Regions from separate parts of the Streptomyces sp. NPDC029014 genome, predicted to be linked through region 3. Evidence: riboswitches for the same ligand, from Rfam matches in the RefSeq annotation. Region 3 holds a riboswitch; each other region holds the start of a gene.
The links. A riboswitch is a leader RNA that binds a small molecule or an ion and turns the genes downstream of it on or off. The one in region 3 is predicted to bind cyclic di-AMP.
Positions count from the first base shown of each region.

Region 1: another riboswitch for cyclic di-AMP. It lies ahead of ACZ4VL_RS24170 (M23 family metallopeptidase); the one in region 3 lies ahead of ACZ4VL_RS33180 (transglycosylase family protein).
Region 2: another riboswitch for cyclic di-AMP. It lies ahead of ACZ4VL_RS33015 (M23 family metallopeptidase); the one in region 3 lies ahead of ACZ4VL_RS33180 (transglycosylase family protein).

Region 1 is NZ_JBVHVT010000045.1:18,605-24,592, reverse strand. It holds gene ACZ4VL_RS24185 (sensor histidine kinase) at 1-408, opposite strand, end outside; gene ACZ4VL_RS24180 (MBL fold metallo-hydrolase) at 825-2,027, opposite strand; gene ACZ4VL_RS24175 (SGNH/GDSL hydrolase family protein) at 2,216-3,004, opposite strand; gene ACZ4VL_RS24170 (M23 family metallopeptidase) at 3,185-4,174, opposite strand; cyclic di-AMP (ydaO/yuaA leader) riboswitch at 4,177-4,381, opposite strand; gene ACZ4VL_RS24165 (tyrosine-protein phosphatase) at 4,693-5,511, shown strand; gene ACZ4VL_RS24160 (aspartate aminotransferase family protein) at 5,594-5,988, opposite strand, start outside.
Region 2 is NZ_JBVHVT010000084.1:19,221-25,208, forward strand. It holds gene ACZ4VL_RS33000 (bifunctional acetate--CoA ligase family protein/GNAT family N-acetyltransferase) at 1-1,405, opposite strand, end outside; gene ACZ4VL_RS33005 (HPr family phosphocarrier protein) at 1,602-1,883, shown strand; gene ACZ4VL_RS33010 (GntR family transcriptional regulator) at 2,086-2,751, opposite strand; gene ACZ4VL_RS33015 (M23 family metallopeptidase) at 3,034-3,831, opposite strand; cyclic di-AMP (ydaO/yuaA leader) riboswitch at 3,845-4,000, opposite strand; gene ACZ4VL_RS33020 (M16 family metallopeptidase) at 4,216-5,583, opposite strand; gene ACZ4VL_RS33025 (M16 family metallopeptidase) at 5,604-5,988, opposite strand, start outside.
Region 3 is NZ_JBVHVT010000085.1:22,232-28,219, forward strand. It holds gene ACZ4VL_RS33160 (Ppx/GppA phosphatase family protein) at 1-727, opposite strand, end outside; gene ACZ4VL_RS33165 (DUF501 domain-containing protein) at 724-1,323, opposite strand; gene ACZ4VL_RS33170 (FtsB family cell division protein) at 1,399-1,887, opposite strand; gene eno (phosphopyruvate hydratase) at 2,035-3,321, opposite strand; gene ACZ4VL_RS33180 (transglycosylase family protein) at 3,629-4,342, opposite strand; cyclic di-AMP (ydaO/yuaA leader) riboswitch at 4,345-4,512, opposite strand; gene ACZ4VL_RS33185 (transglycosylase family protein) at 4,789-5,835, opposite strand; gene ACZ4VL_RS33190 (cytochrome P450 family protein) at 5,938-5,988, opposite strand, start outside.

The sequences.
Region 1 (5,988 bases), on a different contig from region 3:
GGGCGGCGGCTCGGTCGGGCCGCCGCGGACCGGGCGGGCCGGCTGCTCGCCGCGTTCCAACCGTTCCGCGGCGGTCCGCAGCTCCTGGCGGCCGCGCACGCTGGAACGGCGCAGGGCCTCGCAGCGGTCCCGGACGGCCTTGGCGCTGCGCTGGGCGCCGAGCAGGGCCGCGGCGAGCGCGCCGACGACGAGCAGGGCGCAGCCGAAGAGGACGGGCCACAGTCGGACGTCCCGGTGGCCGTAGCCGCCGCCGAGCTGCAGGGTGAAGATCACCGCGGCTGTTCCGCTGAGACCGGCGGCGAGGGTGGGCAGTACGGCGGCGCGCAGCATCTGGGGCCGTATCTGCCGCTCCGGACCGGTGGCGGCGTGTCTCGACGGGGCGTGGCGGGCGGCGCGGGGTCCGGACATCGGCGTCCTCAGGCGTCCTCTTACGTGGGCCCGGCCCCCAGGGGTTCCGGGGCCGGTGTTGATCACCGGATACCCACGCTAGACCGCAGGATCCCGCCGTTGACAGCCAGTTGGGGAACTTCACCGGGGTGCTTCCCGCTCCCGAGGGGGCGCTCGTACGGCAGCCCGAATCCGCCGGGAGCGGTTGTTCGGGCCGGGCGGTCGGGCCGGCCGGCCCGCGCCCGCCCCTCACCCCGCCCGCCCGCGCGGCGGCAGCGGCACGGTCACCGCGCACCGGACCGACCCGCCGCGCGACGGGGCCGGGCCAGGAGGCCACGCCGGGAGCCCACGCCGGGAGCCCACGCCGGAGCCCAACGCCGGGAGACCGCGTCACCGCGCCGGGCAGGCCCCTCCGTCAGGACCGCCCGGCGGCACCGTCACCGCTCGCCGGCGAGGTCCAGGTCGCGGTCGGCCGGCGGGACCGCGTCGGCAGTCGCCCCGGACGCCGCCGCGGGACGCCGCCACGGGTGGTCGAGGGGCCGGGCCACCGGGCGCCACCAGGGGTCGGTGGGGAGGACGCCGGCCGGCTCGAACGGCTCGCCCGGCCGGGGGACGGCCACGGGCTGCTCCGCTTCGGTCCCGGCGTCGAGGGTCCACTCGCCCGGCTCCGCCCACGGGTGGAAGGCGAGGTTGAAGGTGCCCCAGTGGATCGGCAGGAGCACCCCGTGCGGGGTGGAGCCCTGGAGGTCCAGGTGGGCGCGGACGCCCTCCTCGGGGGTCATGTGGATGTCCGGCCAGTACTCGGAGTAGGCGCCGATCTGGATCATCGTGGCGTCGAAGGGGCCGTGTTCGGCGCCGATGTCCTTGAATCCGGGGAAGTAGCCCGTGTCACCGCTGTGGAAGATCCGGTGCTCGCCGCCGGCGACGACCCACGAGGCCCACAGGGCGTGCTGCTCGTTGCGCAGCCCGCGCCCGCAGAAGTGCCGGGCCGGGGTGGCGGTCAGCGACAGCCCGGCGATCTCGGTGGTCTCGTTCCAGTCGAGCTCGCGGATCCGGTCGGCCGGGACGCCCCAGTGCTCCAGGTGGGCGCCGACGCCGAGCGGGACGGCGAAGACCGTGTCCGTGCCGGCCAGCTGCTTGACGGTCGGCAGGTCGAGGTGGTCGTAGTGGTCGTGGGAGATCACGATGGCGTCGACCGGACCCAGGGCGGCCAGCGGCACCGGCACGGGGTGGAGCCGCTTGGGCCCGGCGAAGGGGAAGGGGGAGCAGCGCTCGCCCCACACCGGATCGAAGAGGACCCGGCGCCCGTCGATCTCGGCGAGGACGCTCGAATGCCCCATCCACGTCAGGCGCAGCCCGCTGGCCGGCGGCTTCGCCAGGTCGGCGAGGGTCGTCGGGTGGACGGGGATGGCCGCAGCCGGGCTGCGCCGGATCCGCTGCTCCTTGTGGAAGTAGACCTTCGTGAACTCCAGCATCGAGGCGGAGGGCCTGGTCCGGGCACCGACCGGGTTCCGGAAGGAGCCGTCGGCGAAGTTCGGCGAGCGCCGGATCCGCTCCAGCCGTGCGCCGGACGGATCCGCGCCGAAGGCTTCGGGGCGCAGGGCGCGCAGCCGCGGACGCAGGGGTGGGGAGCCGGTCAAAACGCCTCCTGGGCGATGGGGCGGGCGGCCGCGGGCCAGGGCCGGCGGTCTGCTTCCTACTGGTCTACCACCACCAACGCAGGGCGGCCCCGGAGGATTCCGGTAGGCACACCCGCACCACACCTGTGACCATCCCGCAACCGACCACCGCCCTCCGGGCGCCCCGATGGCCGACCGCCGCCGCCGACCTACAGCGGCAGCAGGTCCGGCCGCTTCGCCTCGACGTGGTCCCCGGAGGACTCCCCGCGCAGCCGACGGCCGATCCACGGCACCAGGTGCTCGCGGGCCCACTGGATGTTGTCGCGGGTCACGTCCACCGAGCCGCGCGGCTGCTGCGGCGGCCACGGCTGGTCGGGGTCGGCCGGCACGTCGAGCCCGAGCACCTGGGCGGCGCGCAGCGCGACCCGGGTGTGCCCCTCGGGCGAGAGGTGCAGCCGGTCGTGGTCCCAAGCCCGGCGGTCCTGTACGGACTTCAGCGACCAGAGGTCGAGTACGGGGCAGTCGTAGCGGTCCGCGATGGCGCGCACGTGCGCGCTGTACGTGGCGACCTTGCCGCGCAGGTGCTTGAGGACGGGCACGCCGCGGGTGTCGAACCCGGTGGTGATCATGACCTGGCCGACGGAGGCGGTGAGGTCGGCGACGGCGGCCTCGAACCGCTCGGCGACGGCGTCCGGGTCGCTGCCGGGGCGGATGATGTCGTTGCCGCCGGCGCAGAAGCTCACCAGGTCGGGGGCGAGTTCCTTGGCCCGGGGGACCTGCTCGGCCACGATCTGGTCGAGCAGCCGTCCGCGCACGGCGAGGTTCGCGTACCGGAAGTCGCCCTCCGGGCGCTGGTCGGCCAGGAGCACGGCGAACCGGTCGGCCCAGCCGAGGAAGAGCCCGTCGGGCCCCGGGTCCCCCACACCCTCGGTGAAGCTGTCCCCGAGTGCCGCGTACGAGCCGATGGTCCGGTACGTCTGTTCTGTCGTCGCTGTCATCGTCGTCGCTGCCACGGGACCATATCCTTCACCGCGGGACGTGACCTACGCCACCGTAGGAAGGGGTTGACGGACCGTGATCTATACCACCTGGTCGGTGCGGAATAACAGCGCGTGAGGCCGGGACCCCCCTCGGGTCCCGGCCTCACGCGCGTCCGTCACCGCCGGCGGTGCGTGCCGTCAGATGGTCACGCCCTTGGATCGCAGGTAGGCGATCGGGTCGATGTCCGAGCCGTACGAGGGACCGGTGCGGATCTCGAAGTGCAGGTGCGGGCCGGTGGAGTTGCCGGTGGAGCCGGAGAGGCCGACGGTCTGGCCGCCGCTGACGCTCTGACCGACGGAGACGGAGAGCTGGGAGAGGTGGCCGTACTGGGAGTACTTGCCGTCCGCGTGCCGGATGACGACCTCGTTGCCGTACGCGCCCGCCCAGCCGGCGGAGACGACGGTGCCCGCGCCGACCGCCTTGACGGTGGTGCCGGAGCTCGCGATGAAGTCGATGCCCGTGTGGTAGCCGCTGGACCACATGGCGCCGGGGGTCTTGTACTCGGTGGAGATGCCGCCGGAGACGGGTGCCGTGAAGCCTGCCGCGGTGACCGCACCGGAGGCGGCCGCGGCGGCGGAGGCGCCCGCCGTGGACGCGCCCGCCGTGGTCGTGCCGGCGGCCGCGCTCTTCCTGGCCGGCGCGGGGGCGGCGGCCGTCGGGGAACTGGTGGCCGGGGCCTTCTTCTTCGGCTTCGGGGCGGGGGCGGGCCGCTCGGCCGGGGCCTGCACGGGGGCACGGTCGCCGGGGGCGCCGAGGGTCAGCCGCAGGCCGGGGTGGATCAGGGAGGGGTTGTCGCCGACGGCCTCGCGGTTGTCGGCGTAGAGCCGCTGCCAGCCACCCTGGAGGTCGTGGTCGGCGGCGATGACGGAGAGGCAGTCGCCCGTCCGGACCGTGTACACGGCCGGAGAGGCGGAAGCGGGGACGGCGGGGGCGGCGGTGTCGGCCTGCGGGGCCGCCGCCGGGAGCGCGGTGGTCGCCGCGGCCGGGGCGGGGGCGGCCGCGTGGGCGCCGCCGGCGCCGATCAGCGGCAGGGCCAGAGCGGCTCCGCCGGTCCCCGCGACGGCGGCGACGAGACCACGGGCTCTGGTACGGGACTTCGGTCGGCGGTGCTTACCCTTTGCCGGCATGGCGAATTCCTCTCCGGCGCCTGCGAGGTGAGCTGTCGGGTTCGGATTGGAGATGTCCGGCCGTCCGTGGACGTGCAACGCACCCGTGCACGGGAAGTGAACGGAAGACGTACGGCTTCACCCCTAGCCGCCCCGGAGCACAACTCCGGCGCAGCGGCCTACCTGGTTCCCCCGCTCCTGCCGCGCGAGTTCGGTCGAGTTCTTATTCCGGACGGCGGCAGGATTGGGCGGTCCATCCGGATCGATCGCGAAGGTAATCGAGCGGGACCGCACGGAACAAGCCGTGAATTTCCTGACGCATTCACAGGGACGGGACTTCGGGGGAATTCCGGTCACCCTGCGTCCATTCCGCACCGCCAACAACCGTTCCGGCCGGGCCATTCGCTTTTGACGATCAGGCACGCACCGTCACCGTATGATCTGGCTCACGAGGCCTCGCCCGATCTCAACGCCGGCACCGGCAAGTTGGCTCCAAGCGGAGCAATTCGGACACTCGATGACGATGTGGAGGATTTCCCTTGACCCAGCAGATACCGCCCTCCCCGCCGAACGCCCCGCTCCCCGAGCCCGAACTGTCCGGTGTGCGCAACTTCCGCGACGTGGGGGGACTGCCGACCACGGACGGGCGAAGGGTCAGGACGGGACGACTCTTCCGAAGCGGACATCTGGCACATGCCACCGAAACCGATGCAGAGTTCCTCGCATCGCTCGGACTGCACACCGTCTTCGACTTCCGGAACACGGCCGACCAGGCCCTTGAGGGTCCCGACGTCGAGCTCCCCGGGGTGCGCAACGTCAACATCCCGCTGTCCGATCCGGCCGCCGGCAAGGAATTCTGGACCATGGTCCGCGACGGGGATCTGGAGCAGCTCCGCGGGCTCCTCGGCGACGGCCGGGCCTTCGCCCGGATGGTGGACTCGTACCGCTCGATGGTCGTGGACCGCACCGCCGAGCACGGCCGGGTCCTGCACGCCCTCGCCGAGGACAGCCTCCCGGCGCTCATGCACTGCGCCGCCGGCAAGGACCGGGCCGGCCTGTCGATCGCCGTCACCCTGCTCGCCCTGGGCGTGGAGCGCGAGGCGATCGTCGCGGACTACCTGGAGTCGAACGCCCCGCACCGCCGCTACCGGGTCCGCCGCGGCGGCGACGCTCCCCGGCCCCGCTCCCCCGAGGTGACGGAGCTGCTCGCCCCGCTCTTCGACGCCCGCGCCGCGTACCTGACCGCGGCCTTCGACACCATCGACGAGCACTGGGGCGGCGTCGACCGCTACCTGACCGAGGGCCTGGGACTGACCTCCGGGACCCTCGGCCGGCTGCGCGAGCGGCTGCTCGACTAGCTGCTGCCACCCGACCGCCGGCGGGGCTGCCGGCCGCCGGGGCTGCCGGCCGGCGGGGACGGGGGCCGACGGGACGGGGGCGTCAGCCGCCCGCGACGGCCTGCTTGACCAGGGTCCGCCCGAAGTCCCACAGGAGCCCGCCGCCGGCGTGCGCCTCGTCCATGACCGCGCGGAAGGCGGCGACGAACCGGTCGACGTCCGCCTCGTCCACGACCAGCGGCGGGATCAGCTTGATGACCTCCAGGTGGTCCCCGGACACCTGCGTCAGGATCCGGTGCCGTTGGAGCAGCGGCACCACCACCATCTGCGCGAACAGCCCCTTGCGGGCCGCCTGGAGCATGGTCCAGCGGCTGCGCAGTCGCAGCGAGGAGGGCCGGCCGAACTCGATGCCGATCATCAGGCCGCGGCCCCGGACCTCGTGCAGCAGCTCGTACGCGTCCACGAGCGCCGCGAGGCGCCCGCGCAGCAGGTCGCCCA
Region 2 (5,988 bases), on a different contig from region 3:
CCTCCGGCAGCCTGGTCCCGGGGACCACGTGGCCGGCCGGGGTGTGGCGGCCGCCCTTGGCGACGACGACCGGCTTGACGGCGGCGGTGCGGCGGGCGAGGCGGGTGAACTTGCGCGGGTTGCCGAGGGTTTCGAGGTACATGAGGGCCACGTCGGTGGCCTCGTCCTCGTACCAGTACTGGAGGATGTCGTTGCCGGAGACGTCGGCCCGGTTGCCGGCGGAGACGAAGGACGACAGGCCCTCGCCGCGCCGCAGCAGCGCGGCCAGCAGCGCTATGCCGATCGCGCCGGACTGCGTGAAGAGGCCGATCCGGCCGGGGACGGGGGCCGGGACGGGGGCGAGCGAGGCGTTCAGGCCCACCTCCGGGGCGGTGTTGATCACGCCGAAGGCGTTCGGCCCGATCAGCCGCATCCCGTACGAGCGCACCTGGCGGACCAGTTCGCGCTGCCGGTCGAGCCCGGCCGGGCCGGACTCCCCGTATCCGGCGGACAGGACGACGAGCCCCTGGACGCCGTGCTCGCCGCAGTCGGCCACCACCTGCGGGACGCGCCCGGCGGGGACCGCGACGACGGCGAGGTCGACGGGGGCGTCGATCTCGCGGAGCGAGCGGTGGGCCCGGACGCCCTCCAGCAGGTCCCCTTCGGTCCCGGGGGCGCGCGCCTCGTTCACGGCGTACAGGTGGCCGCGGAAGCCGCTGTCGCGCAGGTTGCGCAGGGCCGCCGCGCCGACGCCGGCGCCGGAGCGACTGACTCCGACCACCGCGACCGAGCCGGGGGCCAGCAGCCGCTGCACGGAACGGGCCTCGGCGCGCTGTTCGCGGGCGCGCTGCACGGCGAGGGACTCGGCGGTGGGTTCGAGGTCGAGGGTGAGGTGGACGGAGCCGTCCTCGAAGCTGCGCTTCTGCTGGTAGCCGGCGTCCGTGAACACCTTGATCATCTTGGTGTTGGCGGGCAGCACCTCCGCCGCGAACCGGCGGATGCCCCGCTCCCGGGCGACCGCGCCGATGTGCTCCAGCAGGGCGGAGGCGACGCCGCGGCCCTGGTGGGCGTCCTGGACGAGGAAGGCGACCTCGGCCTCGTCGGCGGGGGCGGAGGCGGGGCGGCCGTCGGGGCCGATGCGGTCGTAGCGGACGGTGCCGATGAACTCCTCGCCGACGGTGGCCGCGAGGCCGACGCGGTCCACGTAGTCGTGGTGCGTGAAGCGGTGCACGTCGCGGTCGGAGAGCCGGGGGTGGGGGGCGAAGAAGCGGTAGTACTTCGACTCGTCGGAGACCTGGTCGTAGAAGCTGACCAGCCGCCCGGCGTCCTCGGTGGTGATGGGCCTGATCCGGGCCGTGCCGCCGTCGCGCAGGACGACGTCGGCCTCCCAGTGGGCCGGGTACGAGGGGTCCGACGCAGTGGTCATGCGGTGATCTTAAGGCCAGGACGGTCGGGAAGGCTCCTGCGCGGCGCATCCGGCGGCGCCGCGCGAACCGGTGCAAGCTGGGGTACGTCGAGCGGCGGGAGAACCGGGTCAGGAGGTCGGCCGGAGGCCGGTGGGAGCACTCGGGGCGTCGTGAGAGACTGGTCTAGACAACAGTGAGAACCTGAAGGGCATCACCATGGCAGAGCGCCGCGTCAACGTCGGCTGGGCCGAGGGCCTGCACGCCCGTCCCGCCTCGATCTTCGTCCGCGCCACGACCGCTTCCGGCGTCCCGGTGACCATCGCCAAGGCCGACGGGAACCCCGTCAACGCCGCCTCCATGCTGGCGGTGCTCGGCCTGGGCGCCCAGGGCGGCGAGGAGATCGTCCTGGCCTCCGACGCCGAGGGCGCCGAGGTGGCCCTGGACCGCCTGGCGAAGCTGGTCGCGGAGGGACTGGAGGAGCTCCCCGAGACCGTCTGACCCCTTCGGGTTCACACCGCACGGACGGTGGAGCCGCGGCGTCCGGAGAATTCCGGGACCGCGGCTCCTCTGTTTTCCACTCCCCTGCCCGGGCCATGCGAATTCCGGGGCGTTCTGAATTCGCGTCGTCGGCGCGGAGAAATACGGGGCCTGCGGGAAAAGCCGGGGCACGCGGCATCCCCTTATTCATACGCCGCTCCTGTTAAAGGGAACCGCTCGCCGTGTTTACGGCAGGTTGCGAAGTCCTCACCCGCAGCCGGTAGGCCCCGGTCGTCCGCTCGGCGTGGAGCACCGTCAGCGCCTTCGCGCGCTCGGCGTCCCCGCGCGCCACCGCGTCCACGATCGCGCCGTGCTCCGCCCAGCACTCCACCGGCCGGGCCGGCGCCTGCACGACGTACATCCAGGCGACCTTGTGCCGCATCTGGGCCAGCAGCGCGATCAGCCCGGGGCTGGCGGAGGCCTGCGCCAGGGTCTCGTGGAACCAGCTCCCCAGCGCCCGCAGGTCCTCGCCCCGGCCCTGCCTGGCCCGCTCCTGACCCAGTCTGACCAGCCCCCGCAGCACCTTGAGGTGGCCCTCGGTACGCCGGCGGGCGGCCCGCGAGGCCGCCAGCGGCTCCAGCAGCATCCGCAGCTCCAGCAGGTCGGCCGCCTCCTGCTCGGTGGGCTCGGCGACGCAGGCGCCCGCGTGCCGACGGGTGGTCACGAAGCCCTCGGACTCCAGGGTCCGCAGCGCCTCGCGGACCGGGACGCGCGAGACGCCGTAGCGGCGGGCCAGCACCTCCTCGGTCAGCCTGCCGCCCGGTTCGAACGCTCCGGAGACGATGTCGTCGCGGATTGCAGTGCATACCGCGTGCGCGGGAATACGCAAGGCCGGACCTCCGCTTTTTCCGATTGCCGGCGACAAATGCCGTGACCGTACTGGGATCGTACGGTGACTCTATGACAACCGGTGGAATTTTCCGAGCGCGGCCGGAAATCACAGGTATTTACGGCCACGCGCCGCGCCACCCGTCACGACGCCGGCCTCGACGCCCGCGCCGCGCCCCCACAGAGCTCGTCACGGAGCTCGTCACGACGCCGAAGGCCCCGGCTCGGTGAGCCGGGGCCTTCGGGCGGAGCGTGTGCGCGGACGCGTGTCGACGCGCCTCGATCAGACGTCGACGCCGTGCGAGCGCAGGTACGAGATCGGGTCGATGTCCGAGCCGTAGGAGGCGCCGGTGCGGGCCTCGAAGTGCAGGTGCGGGCCGCTGGAGTTGCCGGTGGAGCCCGACAGGCCGATCTGCTGGCCCGGGGTGACCTGCTGGCCGACGGAGACGTTCAGCGAGGACATGTGGCCGTACTGCGTGTAGGTGCCGTCGTTGTGCTTGATGACGACGTTGTTGCCGTAGGCGCCGCCCCAGCCGGCCTCGACCACGGTGCCGGCGCCCACCGCGTGCACCGAGGTGCCGGAGGCGGCGTGGAAGTCGATGCCGGTGTGGCTGCCGGAGGACCACATGCCGCCGCCCGCGCGGTACTGGGTGGAGACGTAGGAGTCGTCGAGCGGGGAGACGAAGGTGTTGAGGCGCTTGCGCTCCTCCTCGCGGGCAGCGCGCTCGGCGGCCTCGCGCTCGGCCTTCGCCTTCTCCTCGGCCTTCTGCTTGGCCTCGGCGGCCCGGGCCTTCGCGTCGGCCTCGGCCTTCTCCTTGGCGGCGGCTGCCTCGGCAGCGGCCTGCTGGGCCTCGGCCTGGGCCTCGACGTCGCCCGCCACGTCCGCGGCGGTGACGACCGCGTTCAGCCCGGTGTCCTCGCCGGAGAAGGCGGTGTTGTCCGAGGCGGCGAACGCCGGGCCCGCGAGGGTGCCCACGACACCGGTGGTCGCGAGGGCCGCCACACCGGCGTAACCGGCGGTCTTGCGGCTCAGACGGCTGGAACCACGGTGCTTACCGGAGGCGCGGCTGCCAAAGGCCATGGAGAGGCTGATCCTTTCCTTCCTTCTCGCCTACCGGGTTAGCTGACGGGTTCGGAGCAGGAAGGTCTCCTACGGGCCCCTCTGGCGAGGCGGCCCGATTCACCCCAGGGACGTGTGGGTCCCCGGCTCCCCAGGCTCGCGCCTGACGGGGACTCGGCGATCGCTGCCCGGTGCCGCGGGTGCGGCTCGTACAACTGACGGACAGCACGGCCGACGCTAGGCGGATCATCAGTCAATCACCAAATGGTCACGGCCTTTTGTTGCGCACGCCACACCGCATAAGCCAATCTCCGGGCCAAACGGACAGAAGGGGCTTCGGCGGACAAGCCGCCGAAGCCCCTTCATTCGCCCGCCGCTCCTACGCCGACGGGCTCTGAACGAACGTCAGTTGGTGACGACCGTGACCTCGCCGATCCCGAGCGCCCGCACCGGCGCCTCGATCTGCGCCGCGTCGCCCACCAGCACCGTGACCAGACGGTCGACGGGGAAGGCCTTCACGACCGCCGTGGTCGCCTCGACCGTCCCGGTCGCGGCCAGCTGCGCGTACAGCCGGGCCTGGTAGTCGTCCGGGAGCTCCTGCTCCACCTGGTCCGCCAGCGTGCCGGAGACGGCCGCGGCCGTCTCGAACTTCAGCGGGGCCACGCCCACCAGGTTCTGCACGGCGACGTCCCGTTCGGCGTCGGTCAGGCCGCCCTCGGCGAGGGTGCGCAGCACCTTCCACAGGTCGTCCAGGGCCGGGCCGGTGTTGGGGGTGTCCACCGAGCCGCTGATGGCGAGCATCGACGCTCCACGGCCGTCGGCCGTGGAGCGCAGCACCTGGCCGAAGGCGCGCACGCCGTAGGTGTAGCCCTTCTCCTCGCGCAGCACCTTGTCCAGGCGCGAGGTGAGGGTGCCGCCCAGGCAGTACGTGCCGAGCACCTGGGCCGCCCAGACGGTCTCGTGCCGGTCCGGCCCGATCCGGCCGATGAGCAGCTGCGTCTGGACCGCTCCGGGCCGGTCGACGATGACCACGCGGCCGGTGTCGTCGGCGGTCACCGCCGGCACCTCCACGGGCCGGCCCGGGGTGCCCGTCCAGGCGCCCAGGGTGTCCGCCAGCACGGCGTCCAGGTCGATGCCGGTCAGGTCGCCGACGACCACCGCGGTGGCGGTGGCGGGGCGCACGTGGGCCTCGTAGAAGGCGCGCACGGCCGCGGAGTCGATCCGGGCCACCGTCTCCTCGGTGCCCTGGCGCGGGCGGGACATCCGCAGGTCGGCCGGGAAGAGCTGGCGGTAGAGCTCCTTGGCGGCGCGGCGCTGCGGGTTGGCCAGCTCGTGCGGGATCTCGTCGAGGCGGTTGCGCACCAGGCGGTCGATCTCGCTGTCGGAGAAGGCGGGCGCCCGCAGGGCCTCCGCGAGCAGGCCCATGGCCTTCGACAGCCTGGAGGCGGGCACCTCCAGCGACACGCGCACGCCCGGGTGGTCGGCGTGCGCGTCGAGGGTGGCGCCGCAGCGCTCCAGCTCGGCGGCGAACTCCTCGGCGGTGTGCTTGTCGGTCCCCTCCGACAGGGCGCGGGCCATGATCGTCGCCACGCCGTCCAGGCCCTTCGGCTCGGCGTCCAGCGGGGCGGTGAGGTTGACCTCGACGGCCACCACCTGCTGGCCCGGCCGGTGGCAGCGCAGCACCGTCAGGCCGTTGGGCAGGGCACCGCGCTCGGGGGCCGGGAAGGCCCACGGCCGGGGCTGCCCGGCCTGGGGGCGCGGGTGGAAGGTCATCGTGACGGCTGCGGTGTCGCTCACTGCTCCGCCCCCTCGTTCTCGTTCTCGGTCGCGTCGGAGTCGTCGGCGCCGTCACCGGCGTCGGCCGCGAGCGGCTCGTACACCAGCACCGCGCGGTTGTCGGGGCGCAGCCGGGCCGCGGCCACGGCCTGCACCTCCTCGGCCGTGATGTCCAGCAGTCGCTGGACGGCGGTCAGGGCCAGCTGCGGGTCGCCGAACAGCACCGCGAAGCGGCACAGTTCGTCGGCGCGGCCGGCCACCGTGCCCAGCCGGTCCAGCCATTCGCGCTCCAGCTGGGCCTGCGCGCGCTCCATCTCCTCGGCGGTCGGGCCCTCGGCGGCGAACCGCGCGAGCTCCTCGTCCACGGCCGCCTCGATGGAGGGCACCTCGACCCCGCTGGAG
Region 3 (5,988 bases):
GGGCGTGGTGGATCTCCGAGGAGATGTACTCCGGCAGGCCGAGGGCGATCCCGGCGACCGTGGTCACCGAGCCCGCCAGGCCGACCAGGGTGCGGGCCTCGCGCAGCGGGACCGTCTGCTCGGCCAGGTCCAGGGCCGCCTCGATGTCGGCCCGTACGGCGGCGATCTGCTCCGCGGTCGGCGGGTCGGTGACCTCGCCGTCGACGACCAGGTGGCGCTCGGTCATCCGTACGCAGCCCACGTCGACGGAGCGGGCCGCCCGGACGTGCTCCTCGCCGACGACGAACTCGGTCGAGCCGCCGCCGATGTCCACGACCAGGAACGGCTTGTCCATGTGGTCCGTGCCCGCCAGCTCCTTGGTGGCACCGATGAAGGAGAACTCCGCCTCCTCGTCACCGGAGATCACCTCGGGCTCGACGCCCAGGATCTCCACGACCCCGCGGACGAAGTCCTCGCGGTTCTCGGCGTCGCGGGAGGCCGAGGTCGCCACGAAGCGCAGCCGCTCGGCCCCGAGTTCCTTGATCACCTGGGCGTACTCGCGGCAGGCCGCGAAGGTGCGCTCCAGGGCCTCCGGGGCCAGCCGGCCGGTCCTGTCCACGCCCTGGCCGAGCCGGACGATCGTCATCCGCCGGTCCAGCTCCACCAGCTCGCCGGTGGCCGGGTCGCAGTCCGCCACCAGCAGGCGGATGGAGTTCGTACCGCAGTCGATGCCGGCGACCCGGGTCACGCCTCCGGCTCCTTCTGCTCCGCGTCCGCGTCCGCGGTCCCGGTCCCGGTGCCGGTGCCGGTGCCGGCCGCGTCACCGCCGCCGCACGGGGTGACGCAGGCGCCCTTCGCCCACCACTCCGGCAGCATGGCGAGGGCCTCGTCGCCGAACGGGTTGACGCCGGGGCCGGCGGCCAGCGAGTGGCCGACGAGCACGTGCAGGCACTTCACCCGGTCCGGCATGCCGCCGGCGCTCGGGAAGCCCTGGAGCACATCGATGGCGTCGCGGCGCCGGATGTAGTCCTCGTGCGCGGCCCGGTAGGCGGCGGCGAGTTCGGGGTCCTCGGCGAGGCGGGCCTGCATCTCCTTCATCACGCCGTTGGCCTCCAGCGTGCCGATCGCGGAGGCCGCGCGCGGGCAGGTGAGGTAGTACAGCGTGGGGAAGGGCGTCCCGTCGGGCAGCCGGGGGGCGGTCTCCACCACGTCGGGCTGGCCGCAGGGGCAGCGGTGGGCGATGGCCCGCAGCCCGCGCGGCGGGCGTCCGAGCTGCTGCTCGAACGCCTCGATGTCCGCGTCGGTCGGCTCGGTCCGGTCGGTCTGGGGCGGGGGCGTCTGCATGCCTGGAGGAAGTCTCTTCGTTCTCGTCGTTCGGGTGGGGTGGTGCTCTGGTGCTGCTGCCGGCCGGCGGTGCCGTCAGTCGCCGGGGCGGTCGGCCTTGTCGACGCCGTCCCAGACGTTCGAGTACCAGGGGCGGTCGGCCCCGGCATGTCCGGTGCGCCGCTGCTCCGCCGCCTCGGCCCCGGGGTCGTTCATGATGTAGCTGATCTCGCCCGGGCGCACGAAGTGCAGGTGTTTGCGGGCCTGCTGCTCCGCGTACGCGTCGTCCTGCCAGCGGGCCTTCTCGTCGCGCAGCCGTTCGAGGCGTTTGCCGGCCGCCTCGGCCGCCCGCTGCTGCTCGGCGATCTCCGAGCGCTGGGAGACGTACTGGCGCATCGGGTACGCCAGGGCGACGACCAGCGTACAGAGGACCAGCGCGAGCAGGGCCGCCCGCCCGGTCAGTCGGCTGCGGCGGACCTGGCGGCGGCTCTGCGAGCGGTAGACGTGGGCCGCGGTCCGCTCGCCGAGCTGCTTGAGCCTGGTCGCGGTGGAGAAGGTGGAGAACCGATCCCGGTTCCCGGCCATTGGTCCGCCTCCCCTGGTGTCCGCGCGCCGACGCGCACCCTCGTACTCCTACGCACTACGCACTACGTCCCCGCACACGGTACGGGACCGGGTGCGGGGACGTACGGAGGCTCAGGGGCCGTCGGCCCTCGAAGCGCTCGGGGGCCGTCAGCCCTTGAAGCGGGGGAACGCGCTGCGGCCGGCGTACACCGCGGCGTCGTCGAGGATCTCCTCGATGCGCAGCAGCTGGTTGTACTTGGCGACGCGGTCCGAGCGGGCCGGGGCGCCGGTCTTGATCTGGCCGCAGTTCACGGCGACGGCGAGGTCGGCGATGGTGACGTCCTCGGTCTCGCCGGAGCGGTGCGACATCATGCACTTGAAGCCGTTGCGCTGGGCCATCTCGACGGCGTCGAGGGTCTCGGTCAGCGAACCGATCTGGTTCACCTTGACGAGCAGGGCGTTCGCGGAGCCCTCCTCGATACCGCGGGCCAGACGCTCGGGGTTGGTGACGAAGAGGTCGTCGCCGACGATCTGGACCTTGGCGCCCAGCTTGTCGGTGATGGTCTTCCAGCCGGCCCAGTCGTCCTCGAACAGCGGGTCCTCGATGGAGACCAGCGGGTACGCCTCGACGAGCTCCGCGTAGTACTCGGTCATCTCGGCGGCCGAGCGGGACTGGCCCTCGAACTCGTACTTGCCGTCCTTGTAGAACTCGGACGCGGCGACGTCGAGCGCGAGCGCGATGTCCTTGCCCGGGGTGTAACCGGCCTGCTTGATGGCCTCGACGATGAGGTCGAGCGCGGCGCGGTTGGACTCCAGGTTCGGGGCGAAGCCGCCCTCGTCGCCCAGGCCGGTGGACAGGCCCTTGGTGTGCAGGACCTTCTTGAGGGTGTGGTAGACCTCGGCGCCCCAGCGCAGGGCCTCGGAGAAGGACTCGGCGCCGATCGGCGCGATCATGAACTCCTGGATGTCCACGTTGGAGTCGGCGTGCGAGCCGCCGTTCAGGATGTTCATCATCGGAACGGGCAGCAGGTGCGCGTTCGGGCCGCCGAGGTAGCGGAAGAGCGGGAGGTCGGAGGCCTCGGACGCGGCGTGCGCGACGGCGAGGGAGACGCCCAGGATGGCGTTGGCGCCGAGCGAGCCCTTGTTGTCGGTGGCGTCCAGGTCGAACATGGCCTGGTCGATCAGGCGCTGCTCGGTGGCGTCGTAGCCGACGAGCTCCGGGCCGATCTGCTCGATGACCGCGAGGACGGCCTTCTCCACGCCCTTGCCCATGTAGCGGTTCGGGTCGCCGTCGCGGAGCTCAATGGCCTCGAAGGCACCGGTGGAGGCGCCGGACGGAACGGCAGCACGGCCGGTGCTGCCGTCGTCGAGGCCCACCTCGACCTCGACCGTGGGGTTGCCTCGGGAGTCCAGGATTTCCCGGGCTACGACGACGTCGATGGACGGCACGAGCATCTCCTTCTGGGATGTGACGCTGGGTGTGCGGTGGCGGGTCAGGCCGTGGCCGGCCTTGCCGCCTAGAGCCTAACCGGCTCCGGGCCGTCGGCTGGCCGACCGCCCGGACCCTGGGACGAAAAAGGGCCCGAATACCCCGCTTCCGGGACATACGGACCCTCATTCGGGCCGCCTCCGACCGCTGTCGGGGGCACACGCACCACCGCCCGGCGCGTGGGGGGATACGCGCCGGGCGGTGTGCTTCACACGTGCGGTGACCGTCCGCGGAAGTCCGCGCGGGTCACGCACGCGGGGCTTCGCGGGATGTTCAGCCGAGCTTCAGCTTCTGGCCCGGGAAGATCAGGTCGGCGTCGGAGACGATGTCCTTGTTGAGCTCGAAGAGCTTCTCCCAGCCGCCCTTGACGTTGTGGGCCTCGGCGATGGTGCCGAGGGTGTCGCCGGCCTTGACCTCGTAGGAGCCGTTGCCGGTCTTCGGGGCGGGGGCCTCGGAGCGCTCGGACCGGGTCGTGGGGACCTCGGTGCGGGAGGTCTCCTTCTTGGTCTCGGTCTTCTTCGGCTGGGTCTTCTTGGTCGTCTCGGTCTTCGGAGTCGACTTGGTGGTGGTGCTGTTGGTGGTGGTCGAACCGCCGCCGGAGTAGGCCGAGTTGGACAGGCCCTTGCCGCAGACCGGCCAGGCACCCTTGCCCTGGCCCTTGAGGACCTTCTCCGCGACGGCTATCTGCTGCGCCTTGGAGGCCTGGTTGGCCTGCGGGGCGTACGACTTGCCGCCGTAGCCGGCCCAGGTGGAGGCCGAGAACTGCAGGCCGCCGTAGTAGCCGTTACCGGTGTTGATGGACCAGTTGCCGCCGGACTCGCACTGCGCGACGCGGTCCCACTCCGAGGACGTGGCGGCGGAGGCGGTGCCCGCGGCCATGAGGGGCGCGGCGACGGCGACACCCGCGACGCCGGCGAGGGTCACGATGCGGGTGGTCCGCTCGATGGCGGTGGCGCGACGGTGCTTGCCCTTGCCCGAAAGCAGCATGGAGTTCTCCTCACCGACGCCTGCGAGGTGAGCTGTCGGGTTCGGGCGGATGAGTGCCCGGCCGCGCTGTGACGCGCTGCTTCACCCCAAGCCGGTCCGCGCCGTCTTTCAACGGCCCTTCCCGGCACCTACGTTGGTTCCCCCGCTCCTGCCTTCGGCGCTTGACGCGACGTGTGTTCCCTCCGCCCGCCGGCAGGATTCGGCGATGCGGTCGAAGGGGCCCGCGGTGGCGAGCGGTTCAGACCGTAGACATGACTCTCCCCGATGTTCAACGAGGAACATCGGGGAGAGAAGGCCCCTACTTGCGCTGCTTTTCGGGGTGTTTGCGCAGGTGGGGGCGGGGTTCGCCCAAGCCTTCAGGTGGGACACGCCAGTTGACCGGAAGAGATGCATGTCTCATTTGAACGAACCGGACATTCAACGCTTTCCGGGTGTCCCAACTGCCCCTATTGCTCGTTTAGATCCAGATTCTGCCCCGGCTTGATCAGGTTGGCGTCACCACCGATGACCTGCTCGTTGGCCTTGTACAGCGCCCCCCAGCCGCCCTTCACGCCCTTGGTGTTCGCGATGGTCGCCAGGCTGTCGCCCTCCTTGACCGTGTACGAGGCCGGCGAGGCCTCGACGGCCGCCGCACCACGGTGCTTGCCGGTGCCGAGGGTGCTCGGGACGGCTCCCGGGTCGGTCGAGGCGCCCGGTGCGCCCGGCGTGCCGGGTGCCGACGGGGCGGAGGGGTTCGCCGGATCGGCCGGGTTGCCGCCCGGGTTGCCGCCCGGGTTCGGGGACCCCGGGGTACCGGGCGCGGAGGCGTCCGGGGTGCCGGGGGTGCCCGGCGCGGTCGGGGTGGGCGTGACCGGGTTGGCGCTCGGGTCGCCGGGGAAGACCGGCGGGACCGTCGGGGCCGTGGTGGTCCCGTCCGGGTCGGGCATGACGGGCAGCCCGGTGGACGGACCCGCGGGTGCGGGCGGGAGCGTGTAGTCCGGCGCCGGGGTCGGGGCGCCGTAGTCCGTGGCCCGGTTGCCGGAGCCGCTCTTGGGCACCTCGGAGTCCGGGCGGCTCTGGGACTGGCCGACGGCCCGGTACTGGCCCTTGGCGCCGGGGTCCACGTCCGCGGCGGGGGCCTCCTTGGACAGCCCGGCCTGGGCGGCGCAGTTCTGCCAGGCCTCGGGGCCCTGGCCGCCGAGCACCCGCTCGGCGACGGCTATCTGCTGGGACCGGCTCGCGAGGTCGGCGCGCTCGGCGAACTCCTCGCCGCCCGCGTTCTTCCACTCCTCCTGGGTGAACTGGAGCCCGCCGTAGGCGCCGCTCCCGGTGTTCGCGCTCCAGGTGCCCCCGCTCTCGCACTCGGCGACCTTGTCCCAGGTGGCGGCTTCCGCTGCGCTCGCACCGGTGGCGGCCAGCAGTGGCATGGCCAGTGCGGAGCCCGTGACTCCGGCGGTGACGACAATCGCGGGTACCTGGCGGGGGCGTCTGTGGCGGCCGTTCCCGGAACGCATGTGCAGCACCTTTCGCATAACGGCTGGGTAACGGCAGAACCTAGCGGCCTTCGAACGATTGTCACAAGTTGAGCAAGAACCTGACTTTCCTTCAGGAAGTGTTCAGATGTTTCGGGGTGTGAATCGGACGGGAAGCGTGCGTAGGCCACGCAT